Regions from separate parts of the Bradyrhizobium genosp. SA-4 str. CB756 genome, predicted to be linked through region 1. Evidence: riboswitches for the same ligand, from Rfam matches in the RefSeq annotation. Region 1 holds a riboswitch; each other region holds the start of a gene.
The links. Region 1 has a riboswitch for cobalamin ahead of metE (5-methyltetrahydropteroyltriglutamate--homocysteine S-methyltransferase). Riboswitches for the same ligand answer to the same signal wherever they lie in the genome.
Positions count from the first base shown of each region.

Region 2: linked by a shared signal. The riboswitch ahead of BRAGE_RS0123275 (TonB-dependent receptor) and the one ahead of metE (5-methyltetrahydropteroyltriglutamate--homocysteine S-methyltransferase) in region 1 are both predicted to bind cobalamin.
Region 3: linked by a shared signal. The riboswitch ahead of BRAGE_RS0122340 (DUF1636 family protein) and the one ahead of metE (5-methyltetrahydropteroyltriglutamate--homocysteine S-methyltransferase) in region 1 are both predicted to bind cobalamin.

Region 1 covers NZ_KI421499.1:5,917,594-5,921,634, reverse strand. The annotation lists gene BRAGE_RS0128750 (nodulate formation efficiency C protein) at 1-463, opposite strand, end outside; cobalamin riboswitch at 1,403-1,604, shown strand; gene metE (5-methyltetrahydropteroyltriglutamate--homocysteine S-methyltransferase) at 1,706-4,041, shown strand, end outside.
Region 2 covers NZ_KI421499.1:4,750,555-4,754,595, reverse strand. The annotation lists gene BRAGE_RS0123275 (TonB-dependent receptor) at 1-1,900, opposite strand, end outside; cobalamin riboswitch at 2,027-2,234, opposite strand; gene BRAGE_RS0123270 (DUF2147 domain-containing protein) at 2,473-2,943, shown strand; gene BRAGE_RS0123265 (oxidoreductase) at 3,131-3,961, shown strand; gene BRAGE_RS0123260 (AraC family transcriptional regulator) at 3,970-4,041, shown strand, end outside.
Region 3 covers NZ_KI421499.1:4,555,743-4,559,783, forward strand. The annotation lists gene cobN (cobaltochelatase subunit CobN) at 1-859, opposite strand, end outside; gene cobW (cobalamin biosynthesis protein CobW) at 859-1,893, opposite strand; gene BRAGE_RS0122340 (DUF1636 family protein) at 1,890-2,264, opposite strand; cobalamin riboswitch at 2,361-2,581, opposite strand; gene cobO (cob(I)yrinic acid a,c-diamide adenosyltransferase) at 2,622-3,254, shown strand; gene BRAGE_RS0122350 (cobyric acid synthase) at 3,260-4,041, shown strand, end outside.

The sequences.
Region 1 (4,041 bases):
AGTTGCTCGGATCATGCAGAAAGCGAAGATTTGCGTCCCTTTCGCCATCCTTGACTTCACTGGCGATCAACCCGAGCGCCAGGGCGTGCCAGCCCAATTCGATCGGCTTTGCATAGGTCGACGCAAGTTGAAACGTGCCGTCGAGTGCGATCCTCCAGGTGATAACGTGCTGTTCGTCTAATACATCATCCGCGTGCCTGGTCCACGAAACGAAAACATAGTCGTTTCCGTCAAGTTCAGCGACGCCCCACATTCGAGGGACGAACCGTGCAACTTTCGAGACGTTGGAGATAATTTGTTCTATTGTCTCACCGTCTTGCGCTCGCCACGTTGACTTGAATCTTTCGATATGGGGGCTCTCGATAGCGCGAGCACGGTCGCCAGTCGCAGCCAGCCCGGCTAGACAGATCAGGGATCGACCGAGACAAAACAATAACGCGCGTCTTCCAGACACTTTTCTCATGACTGTTGGCCTATCTGGTTTCATCCACACGTCATTGCAGAGCGGGCAACTTCAGCCTGTTATGCGCGAGCGCAAGAAGTTAGCGACGACGCGACGGGGGACCGATGGTGTCCCGTGCGAGCAGGCGCTCTATCACGCGCCGCTAACTTCGTTGCCGGCGACAGCCTCAAGTTGCTGTGCTAGACATGCCCAGCAGGAGGAGACTGGGCATGCCGAAGACTTGCATTCCTCGTGCCAGGTTAATAGACGGCAATTCGCACCGCTTCTATGCCCTCTTTGTCGGCTTTCCGACGTGCGGGCGTCTCGATGTTTCCGTTCAGCGCGGCTTATGCACCCTCGTCACGCGCCGAATGTTCGGTGGGCGCAGCTGAACGCCTCGACCAAGTTCCTGATGAGAATTGGGAGCACGTTTGCCGCCACAGAACTGTTTGGCTCACTATCGTTACCGGAGTGTCAGCTTTCGTCCTCTGGCATGCCTCTGGGTACTCGCGGCCGAGAGGCCAGAGCGCGTTTGGCGCTTCTTTCGCGACATCCGGCACTCGCGCCGAGCATTTGGAGTCTGGCTGGCACTGCAAATCAACGTGCCGGTCAGGTATGTTGCTGACTTTGCCACGTGTCTTAGGCCTGTGCAGCACGGATCCAGCTGGTCGAGAGGGCGGCTGGATGGCGGACGCGCTCGAAAAACCTGCTGGGAAGCCTGGGACACGCATCAAATGCGTTCTGCTCCAGGCAGAAGTCCCGACCGCGGAAGCCGCTTTTATCCCTTCCACCGAACTGGCGTGCGGCCAGAGGGCAGCTGCGATGGTCATCACAATATCGCTGACTGCAGAGCGCATCTACATCGACTCAGCGATAAGGATGCGCGGTCATTCGCGTAGCGGATGCTGCAGCACCAGCTTGCGACATAATCTGAGAGGTTGACGGAAGACTTGTCTTGCCGATAATCCAAATCGTCGAGGTTCTCCGGTCCCACTTGATCCGGAGCTAAGAGGGAAGCCGGTGACAATGCCGGCGCTGCCCCCGCAACTGTGAGCGGCAAGCCGCTGTCCAACGATGTCACTGAAGCCTGCGCGGCTTCGGGAAGGCCGGACAGAAGCGATGACCCGCGAGCCAGGAGACCTGCCCCGACAATTATTCGTCCACGGGCGGGGTGTCCCGGTGGTGCGCCAAGCAGCCGTCGCACCGCGCGACTTCCCCTGCCTGCGTCCGCCACGGCCTTTGCCCCCAACATGGGGTTAACTTATGTCTCTTCTCTCCCTTCCGGTTGCCACGCTTGGAACGCCACGCATCGGTCCAAGGCGCGAGCTCAAACTCGCTCTTGAAAGCTACTGGGCGGGAAAACGCAGCGAACTGCAGTTGCTCGAGGACGCAGCTGGCCTGCGTGCCGCAAACTGGGCTCGTCAGAAATCTATCGGCGTCACCGTCATTCCATCGAACGATTTCTCGCTGTATGATCAGGTGCTCGACACAAGTGTCATGGTTGGCGCCATCCCAGAGATTTACGCTTCGAACGCCGAATCCGTTTCGCTGAAGACGTACTTCGCCATGGCCCGGGGGTCACAATGCGACGATCAGGATGCGAGTTGCGGTCGCGGACCGCGCGGATTTGGCGCACCCGCTCAGGAGATGACCAAGTGGTTCGATACCAACTACCACTACATGGTGCCCGAGTTTCACAGAGGGCAGACTTTCAGGCTATGCTCTCGCAAGCCGATCGAGGAGTATGAGGAAGCCAAGGCCCTTGGCTTTCAGACCCGCCCTGTCCTGATCGGGCCGGTCACATTCCTAAAGCTCGGCAAGAGTCCCGATCCTGCGTTCCAGCCACTCTCACTACTGGATGAACTGTTACCGGCCTATATCGAGGTTCTGCAGGAATTGGCCAAACGTGGGGCAAATTGGGTTCAGTTCGACGAGCCCTGCCTGGTTCTTGATCTGGATGAGAGGGCGCGGCAGTCTTTGCGACATGCCTATGATCGGCTCGCCAAGGAGGTGCCGGCCATCAAGATCTTAGTTGCCAGCTATTTCGGCGACCTCGGGGACAATCTGAATACCGCGTTGAGCCTGCCAGTTGCCGGACTACACCTCGACCTAGTTCGAGCGCCACAGTTGTTGGACCAGATCATCGCTGGCGGCCGAAGTGATCTCGTCATGTCGCTCGGTGTCGTCGACGGCCGGAATGTATGGCGGTCGAATTTGTCGTCGCTGCGCCAGCGGCTCGAACCCGCGATTGCGAAGCTCGGCAAGGACCGTGTACAGATTGCCCCATCCTGCTCGCTGCTTCATGTGCCGGTCGATGTTGAACTTGAAACCGGGCTCGTTTCCGACGTCAAGAGCTGGCTCGCTTTTGCGGTCCAGAAGATGCGGGAGCTTGCGATCCTGGCGCGGGCACTCGCAGGCGACCAGAATGTTGCGCCAGCTCTTGCCGAGTCGGAATGTGCCGCGACTGTTCGCCGGACTTCGCCGAAAATCCGTGATGCCAATGTCGCTGTCCGGATGAAAGCGATCGATCAGACCATGCGTCGACGCGGGAGCCCATTTGCCCGTCGTGCCGAGATCCAAAGCAATCGTTTCGGACTACCGGCTTTTCCTACCACGACCATCGGATCGTTTCCGCAGACCACAGAGGTCCGGAATGCCCGTGCGGCGCATGCGCGAGGCGCGATAAGTGACGAGCAATACGACAGGTTCCTCAAGGAGGAGACTGCGCGCGCCGTACGTTGGCAGGAGGACATCGGTCTCGACGTCCTCGTGCACGGCGAGTTCGAGCGCAATGACATGGTGCAGTACTTCGGCGAGCACCTCGCCGGCTTCGCATTTACCAGGAACGGATGGGTGCAGTCGTACGGCTCGCGTTGCGTCAGGCCACCGATCCTGTTTGGCGATGTGGTGCGGCCGAAGCCTATCACCGTGGACTGGTGGCGCTACGCGCAATCACTAACGAGGAAGCCGATGAAGGCCATGTTGACCGGACCGGTGACGATTTTGAACTGGTCCTTTGTTCGCGATGATATTCCCAGAAGCGAGGTCTGTCGCCAGATTGCGCTCGCGATCCGAGACGAAGTCCGCGATCTCGAGAATGCTGGTGCGACAATGATCCAGATCGACGAAGCCGCACTGCGCGAAGGAATGCCGTTGCGTCGATCTGAGTGGACGGCCTATCTCGACTGGGCCGTGGATTGCTTCAGCATCTGCTCATCGGGCGTCGCCGATGAAACGCAAATTCATACACATATGTGCTACTCGGAGTTCAACGACATCATCGGTGCGATCGCTGCAATGGACGCAGATGTCATCTCGATCGAGACGTCGCGCTCGAAAATGGAACTACTCGACGCGTTCAGGAACTACGAATATCCAAATCAGATCGGACCGGGCGTGTACGACATCCACTCCCCACGCGTTCCCGAGGCGGGCGAAATGAAGGAACTGATGGTATTGGCTCGGACCCGGCTGCAGGATTCGCAGCTCTGGGTCAATCCGGACTGCGGCCTGAAGACGCGCAAATGGGAGGAAGTGCGGCCGGCACTAGCGAACATGGTCGCTGCCGCCCGCCAACTGCGCGCTGCATCCGATCCGCG
Region 2 (4,041 bases), 1.2 Mb from region 1:
GGACGTAGACGTTCTTGCGCTGGATGTCGAAGGCCGAGAACGTGGCCTCGGCCCGCTTGTCGGCCGATAGCACCTTGACGCCGGTCTCGTAGGTGCGCGACGTCGTCAGCAGGAGCGGCACGGACGGTGCGAGGATGAAGATGTTGGCCACCGTCGGGTCTGCCGCGGTCGCGTATTGGCTGTACAGCATCACGCCCGGGGTGATGTCCCAGGTGTAGCCGACGCGGCCGGTGACGGGATTGAACGTCGTCGAGAAGGGATACCCCTTCGCGGACTCCAGCGTGCCGTCGGGGAAGAAGCGGGTCCGGTCCAGCTTGATGTCCTCGAACCGGATGCCGCCGATCAACGCGAAGGTCGAGGTCAGCTTGAGCCGGTCCTCGAACGACAACGAGGCGGTGTTGACGCGGGTGTAGATCTTCTCGTCGCTGCGAGGGCCGTAGGGCCCGCGGTCGGGATTGAGCAGGTCGACGTAGTCGTTGAAGAACAGCGTGTCCTGCGAGACGTTGAACTGGTTGTTGCTCGCCGCCACGGTCGCGACGAAGCGGTTGTCCATTCCGCCAATGCTGGAATTGACGGTGAGGTCGGTGATGTTGCCGTAGAGCCGCTGCGCGTGATCCAGCGCCAGGCGCTCGCGATAGATGCTCTGCGCGCCGGCGAAGTTGCCGACAGTCTGGTCGAACGACGAGATCTCGTTGTTGAACCAGTGCCGGTGCGCGTCATAGCCGTAGACTTGGCTGCGCAGCGAGATGCTGTTGGTGATGTCCCATTGGAAGCCGCTGCGCAGCCAGAGCTCACTGGCGCCGCTGTGATTGTCGAGCACGTTGTAACTCGTGGTCAGCGTACGCGCGTCGATCGTCGGCGGGACTGGCGTGCCGCCGCCGAGGTAATAGTTGCTCCAGACCCCCGAGACGATGCCATTCGTCGGCACGATGCCCGGCCCGTTCGCCGGTACGATCGGCGTGCCCCAGTAGAAGCGGTCCTTGTCCTGCCTGTATTCGGCTGCGCCCCAGACCTTCAGGCTATCGTTGACGCGATAATTCAGCTGGCCCGAGACATTGCTGAGCCTGGAGTAGCTGTCCTCGATGAAGCTCTTGTCGTTGAAATGGCTGATGTCGAAGCGGTAGTCGAGGCCATCGATCAGCGTAGAGCCGCCCGAACCATAACCGGCGCGATAGCCGTTGAAGGAATCGTAGGAGGTGAAGGCTTCGTTGACGATCGGACCGGTATGCGGCGCTTTGGTCACGTAGTTGACGGCGCCGCCGGTTGCGCCAAGACCTGCCACCAGCGAGTCCGGTCCCTTGATGATCTCGACCTGCTGCAGGCCCGCGACATCCATGGGACGGCCGGTCATGGTCGACGGCCCGATCGGAATGCCGTTGTAGAGGGTGTTGAGCTGATCGCCGGAAAAGCCGCGCATCGAGAAGATCGCTGGTGCCCCGGGCGCATCGCCGCCAGTCACGCCGACTGCCGCCTTTGCGACGTCGGTGGTGGTCCGGATGCCCAGGTCCTGCATGGTCTGCTGGCTGATGACCTCGACGGTCGCCGGCGTCTCCCGGGCCGAAATGCCGAGGCGAGAGGAGACCCCGGCGACGGCGGCGGTGTTCAACGGTGTCGTGTCGCCGGCGGGCGGGTTGGTGGGCCTTGCAGCGATCGGTGCTGTCGGTCTTCGCCCCGTGGCCCGGCGGGCGGTCCGAGGCTTTTGGTTGCCCGGGCTGATTGCAGGCGCCGTCCTCGGTGTGGACGGGGAGACAGTCACTGGACCGATCTCCACGGGCGGCTTGTCACGGTCCACGCTCTGCGCGATCGCAGCCGCCGACAGCGACACGGAAGAGAGCAGGGAGATCAGGAAAACACGTGAATAGCCTGGCGCAACGCCGGCACGAGAATGAAGAGTTTGCACGACAACGCTCTGCGGCGACGCAAATAAACTGTCACCGCGGTTGCCTTAGTCATCTACCTTCGCCCCAGGCGGCAGATGCAGCGGCTACTTGTCCGACATCGGGGCACCCCGCCCAATGCGTTCGCGCGTGACTCATGGCTGGCAGCAGGTTTCCTGGCTCGCGGGTCATCGCCTTCGACCGCCTTCCCAGAGGCCCGAACGGGGCTCCAGTGGTTCGTTTGGTCGTCGGCTATCCGCCTACAGTTGCGGGGGCAGCCGCGGAATTGTCCGTCGAGACGGACGCACCGCATTCCCTTGAATAGTCCTTGCGGACACTACCGATCATGAAACTGGCAGCTGGCGATGAAGCCGTCAATATCCGAAGGGGACCCGTCGATTGGCCCGACCTTCGATAATGGCCATGTGTGGCTGTTTTGCCCGACCATCCAAATTCGCGCCGGCATCGATTGGCGCGCGGCGCAATTCCGCTGGCGCCTTCTGCCGCTGCAAACGCTGTTCCCGAAATCTAGAGACATTTGCGAGACCTGCGAGCGCTTCGATCGCTCGCCCAACCGCAAACCAAGGAACGCACCATGCAAACGTCGCTTCACTCCCGTCGATCCGCCATCTTCCTGCTGATGGCAGCCGTGAACATCGGACAGATTTCGATGGCGCACGGCGAGGTGCCAGTCCCCGATGCGATCGTCGGGACATGGGAGGCGGACGACGGCACGGTGAAGCTCGACATGTTCAGGAGCGGAACGGAATTCCAGGCGCGCATGCTCTACGGCAACGAGATCGTGGAGGCGGACAACGTGACCTTCAAGAAGGACGCCAAGAACCCCGATCCCGCGCTGCGTGCGCGGTCGCTGAAGAACATTGTCTTCATCGCCGGCTTGCGCTGGGAGGATGGCGAGTGGGGCGGCGGCACGATCTATGACGCCTCGTCCGGCCGCACCTACAACTGCAAGGCCACCGTCAAGGACGGCAAGATGCACCTCCGAGGCTATCTCGGGCTGCCCGCGATGGGACAAACCCGCACATTCCACCGCGCTCGCGGCTGAACGGATTTCCGCCAGGCCCGAACTGTCTTGCCAAAGCGCGGTCGCTGGTACCGCGCTTTTTCTTGGGAATACAGCGGCCCAAATCGGTCGTCAGGATTGGCGTGTTATGCAAGTCTATTGGCGCGCTTGGTCAGTCAATTCCTGCCACGGAGGCCGCAGGATAAGACAGGAACGAAGAGAGGTTGAAATGTTCGACAAGTCGAAGAGAACGGCGCTCGTCACCGGAGCGTCCTCCGGCATGGGCAAGGAAATCGCAAGGCGTCTTATCAAGGACGGATTCCAGGTCTTCGTCGCCGCGCGGCACGTCGACAAGATGGATGATCTCGTCGAGCTCGGGGCGAGGTCCCTGAGAATGGACATTTCGAGCGAGTCCGACATCCAGGCGACGGTCGATGCCATCCTGCGCGAGGTGGATGGCGTCGATGTGCTCGTCAACAACGCCGGCTTCGGCCTCTACGGTCCCGTCGAGGAGGTCGGCATCGACGAAGCGCGTTACCAGTTCGAGGTGAACCTGTTCGGCGCCGCTCGCCTGACGCAGCTTCTCTTGCCGAAGATGCGCGAAAAGCGCGCAGGCACGATCGTCAACATCACCTCGATGGGCGGCAAGATCTACACCCTCCTGGGTGCCTGGTACCATGCGACCAAGCATGCGCTGGAAGGCTGGTCCGATTGCCTGCGACTTGAACTGGCTCCGTTCGGCATCAAGGTCGTCGTCGTCGAGCCCGGCCTGATCGAGACGGGATTTGGCGATGTGGTTGCCAATGGCCTGCTCAAACGATCGGGTGGAGGTCCTTACGCCAAGCTGACGCAGGCCGTCGCGAAATCGACCCGTGCGGCTTATGGACAGGGACGCGGCACCAATCCAAGCGTCATCGCCGGCGTCGTGTCCAGGGCCGTGAAGGAGCCAAAGCCGCGCACCCGCTACGTTGCGGGTAAATATGCCTTGCCCATGATCAAGATTCGCGAATGGTTCGGCGACCGCCTGTTCGACCGCGTGATCATGAGCCAGATGCGCTAGGATTGTTCATGAGTGGTACAGCGGCAGACAGATGCAAGGTCCCCCGAGCCTTTTGGCAGGCCGTTGAACATATCGGCGTG
Region 3 (4,041 bases), 1.4 Mb from region 1:
CGACCTGGAAGACGGGACATGACGCAGCATCGAACGGCGTCGTGCCATCTTCGCCCAGCGCAGAAAACGCCGTCGCATTGACGATCGCGGCCGGAGGGTTCTTCGCAAGATAGTCCCGCAGCCAGCCCGCGACGCCCGGGCCCTTTAGGGAGGTGACGAACACGCCATACGCCGCAAAACCCTTCTCGCGCAGCGCAGCGATCAGGGCATCGACCGGGCCGGTGTCAGCGGCAGTGAGATAAGAGCGATAGAAGGTCACCAGCGCGAGCGGCCTGCCTTCACCCGGCGCCGGCGCGGCGATGACACCACGCGCGGGATCATAAAAGCCCATCTCGGGCACGGTCATCTCGCCGACGACCGGACCGGCATAAAGGCCCGAAGCCAGCGCAAGCTGAGCAATCGCGGCCTGAGCGGCAACGGGGCCACCGGTGTCGCAAAGCACCTTGAGCCGCCGCAGCGTCGAGACCGGCAGGGTCGAGTAAGCATCGAGCCGCGTGTCGTCGCGGCCGTCGGCCGGCAGCACGGCCAGCACGATGTTACGATCTTTGGCGAGCTGCTGGAGCGCCGCAAGGCCATAGGGCCAATAAGATTCTCCGCCGATCAGACGCACCAGGATGCCGCGCGCCTGCGACAGCGTGCGCTCGATATAGGTGTCGACCGAGAGCGGATGACGCAGCTCCGCGAGATTGGCGAGCCGCAGCGACGGCAGGCTGCTACGGCCGCGCCGCCAGCCCGCCGCGAATGCGGCAAGGTCGGAATCCGAGTACGAGAGCACCACGAGATCGGCCGGGTCCTGGCCGATGTCTCTTGGCGTCGCGGTCTCCTCGAGACCCCGGCTCTCGCGGAAGACGACGTGCATCAGACTCCCAATCCCGCCTTGATCGCGGCCTCATCGATATCGCCATGCTCGCCGATCACGACGAGCTTCGACTGCCTGAGACCCGCGCCCCAGGGCTTGTCGAACTGGTGGCGCACGCGCTCGCCGACGGCCTGAAGCAGCAGGCGCATCGGCTTGCCCGCGACCGCGATGTAGCCCTTGGCACGCAGCACGTTCTGCTCGCGCGCCAGCCTCTGCACCGACGCAACCAGCGTATCGACATCCGCAACCTCCGGAAGATCGATCACGACGGAGGCGAAATCATCGTGCTCGTGCTCCTCCTCGCCATCGTGATGCGACGGGCGCGCGGCAAGATCGTTCTCGGCGGCGGCGCCGAGCCCGAGAATGACGCGCGCGTCGATCGCACCGTCGGTGACGGGCAGCATCGGCACGCGGCGCGGCATCTCGGCGGCGATCGCGGCCTTGGCGGCTTCAATGCCGGCGCTGCCGGCGAGATCGGCCTTGGTCAGCAGCACGATATCTGCGCAGGCGATCTGGTCCTCGAACACCTCCGAGAGCGGCGTCTCGTGATCGAGATTTTCGTCCGCGGCGCGCTGCGCTTCGACAGCCGCCGGGTCCGGCGCGAAGCGACCGGCGGCAACCGCCTCGGCATCGGCGAGCGCGATCACGCCGTCGACGGTGATGCGCGAGCGGATCTCCGGCCAGTCGAATGCTTTCAGCAGCGGTTTTGGCAGCGCCAGGCCCGAGGTCTCGATCAGGATGTGATCGGGCCGCACCGGGCGCGCCAGCAACTGCTCCATGGTCGGAATGAAATCGTCGGCAACGGTGCAGCAGATGCAGCCATTGGCGAGCTCGACGATATTCTCCTCCGGGCAGTTGGCATCGGCGCAGGATTTCAGGATCTCGCCGTCGACGCCCTCGCTGCCGAACTCGTTGACCAGCACGGCGAGCTTCTTGCCATTGGCATTGCTGAGCAGATGCTGGATCAGCGTCGTCTTGCCGGAGCCGAGAAAGCCCGTGACCACCGTGACAGGGACTTTTGCGAGCGAGTTCATTCGGCGGCCTCCGGCAACACGGCAATGGGGGGAATGCGGGCAAGCGACTGCTTGCGGAAGATTTCGGGCCGGCTGCGCCACGGCACGAGGCCGTCGGGCGCGGCCGCATAGGCCGCGGCGCCCGCGACCACGTCCTGCGCGTTCGCATCCGACAGGCGGCCATAGACATAGGACCAGCGGCCGGGCGCGCTGAGCGCGACCGAGCAGCCCTGGCTGCATGCAGACAGGCATTCGACGGGAACCACGTTGACGCCCTCGGGCACGCCGGCCTCGAGGATCGCGCCATGCAGGCGCTTGCCGGGTGTGGTCTCGCCTTCGCCAAGCGTCTGGCCAGCGCGGCAGGTGATGCAGACGTGAAGTGTGACGGTCATCGCCTCTTCCAGAATAAACAGCGGGAGGCGAAGAGGCACACGGACCATTCTCGTGAAGGCCCGTTTCCCCGTCGCGGAACACCCCGTCCGCCGGTCCAAAACTCGTCCGCGCTGGCAGGTCTCCCGGCTTGCGGAGCAGGGTTTTGGCCCTTCGATCCCCGCCTTCCCGATCCCCTAGGGGATCAGTGGCTTCGGGCATCTCTCCGGTCACGGTCGCGGGGGCGGCTGCATTTTGGACCCAAATCTTGCCGATTCGGACCCTATCGCATTCCCTCTTCGCCTGTCATAGGACAGGAACCAGTGCCGGGCCACCATTTGCCCCCGGCCGCCTCTTGTCAAGCCGAAGGACCGGGACCGATGACGCCAGAACCGGATACCCAAACCACTGAGGAAACCGACGCCCGCCACGCCCAGAAAATGGCGAAGAAGAAGGCCGCCCGCGACAAGATCATGGCGACCAAGAGCGGCGAAAAGGGCCTGATCATCGTCCACACCGGCGCCGGCAAGGGCAAGTCGTCCTCGGCCTTCGGCATGATCGTCCGCTGCGTCGCCCATGGCTTCCCCTGCGCTGTCGTGCAGTTCATCAAGGGTGCCTGGGATACTGGCGAGCGGCGTCTGCTCACGGGCCATTTCGGCGAGCTCTGCCAGTTCCATGCCATGGGCGAAGGCTTCACCTGGGAAACGCAGGACCGCGCCCGCGACATTGCCGCCGCCCGCGCCGGCTGGGAGAAGGCCAAGGAGCTGATCCTCGATTCGAACCTGCGCATGGTCGTGCTCGACGAGATCAACATCGCGCTGCGCTACGACTATCTCGACATCGCCGAGGTCGTCGACTTCCTGACCTCGAAGCCGCCGATGACGCACGTCGTGCTCACCGGGCGCAACGCGAAGGACGAGCTGATCGAGATCGCCGATCTCGTCACCGAGATGACGCTGGTCAAGCATCCCTTCCGCTCCGGCATCAAGGCGCAAGCCGGCGTCGAGTTCTGAGCGCGATGGCACGCGCACTGATGATCCAGGGGGCCGGCTCGGACGTGGGCAAGTCGCTCATCGTGGCCGGCCTCGCGCGCGCCTTCACACGGCGGGCCTTGCGCGTACTTCCCTTCAAGCCGCAGAACATGTCGAACAATGCGGCCGTCACCGTCGATGGCGGCGAGATCGGGCGTGCGCAGGCGCTTCAAGCGCTCGCGGCGGGCGTCGAGCCGCACACCGACATGAACCCGGTGCTGCTGAAGCCCGAGACCGATGTCGGCGCGCAAATCGTCGTGCATGGAAAACGCATCGCCACCGCGCGGGCGCGCGAATACGCCGCGATGAAGCCCTCGCTGATGGGCGCGGTGCTGGAGAGCTTTGAGCGGTTGAAGGCGCGCGCTGATCTGGTGCTGGTCGAAGGCGCGGGCAGTCCGGCCGAGGTGAATCTGCGCAAGGCCGACATCGCCAATATGGGCTTTGCGCGCAAGGCCGACGTGCCGGTCGTGCTCGTTGGCGACATCGATCGCGGCGGCGTCATCGCCCAGCTCGTCGGCATCAGGACGGTGATCGACCCCGACGATGCCGCGATGATCCAGGGCTTTGTCATCAACAAGTTCCGCGGCGATCCCACGCTGTTTGACGACGGCTACAGGCTGATCGAAGAGAAGACTGCGTGGCGCGGCCTCGGCGTGCTGCCCTGGTTCGCCCGCGCGGGCGAACTGCCGGCCGAGGACGCGCTGGGCCTCAGTGATGCGCGCAAGCCCGGCCAATGCAAGATCGCGTGCCTCGCGCTGTCGCGCATCGC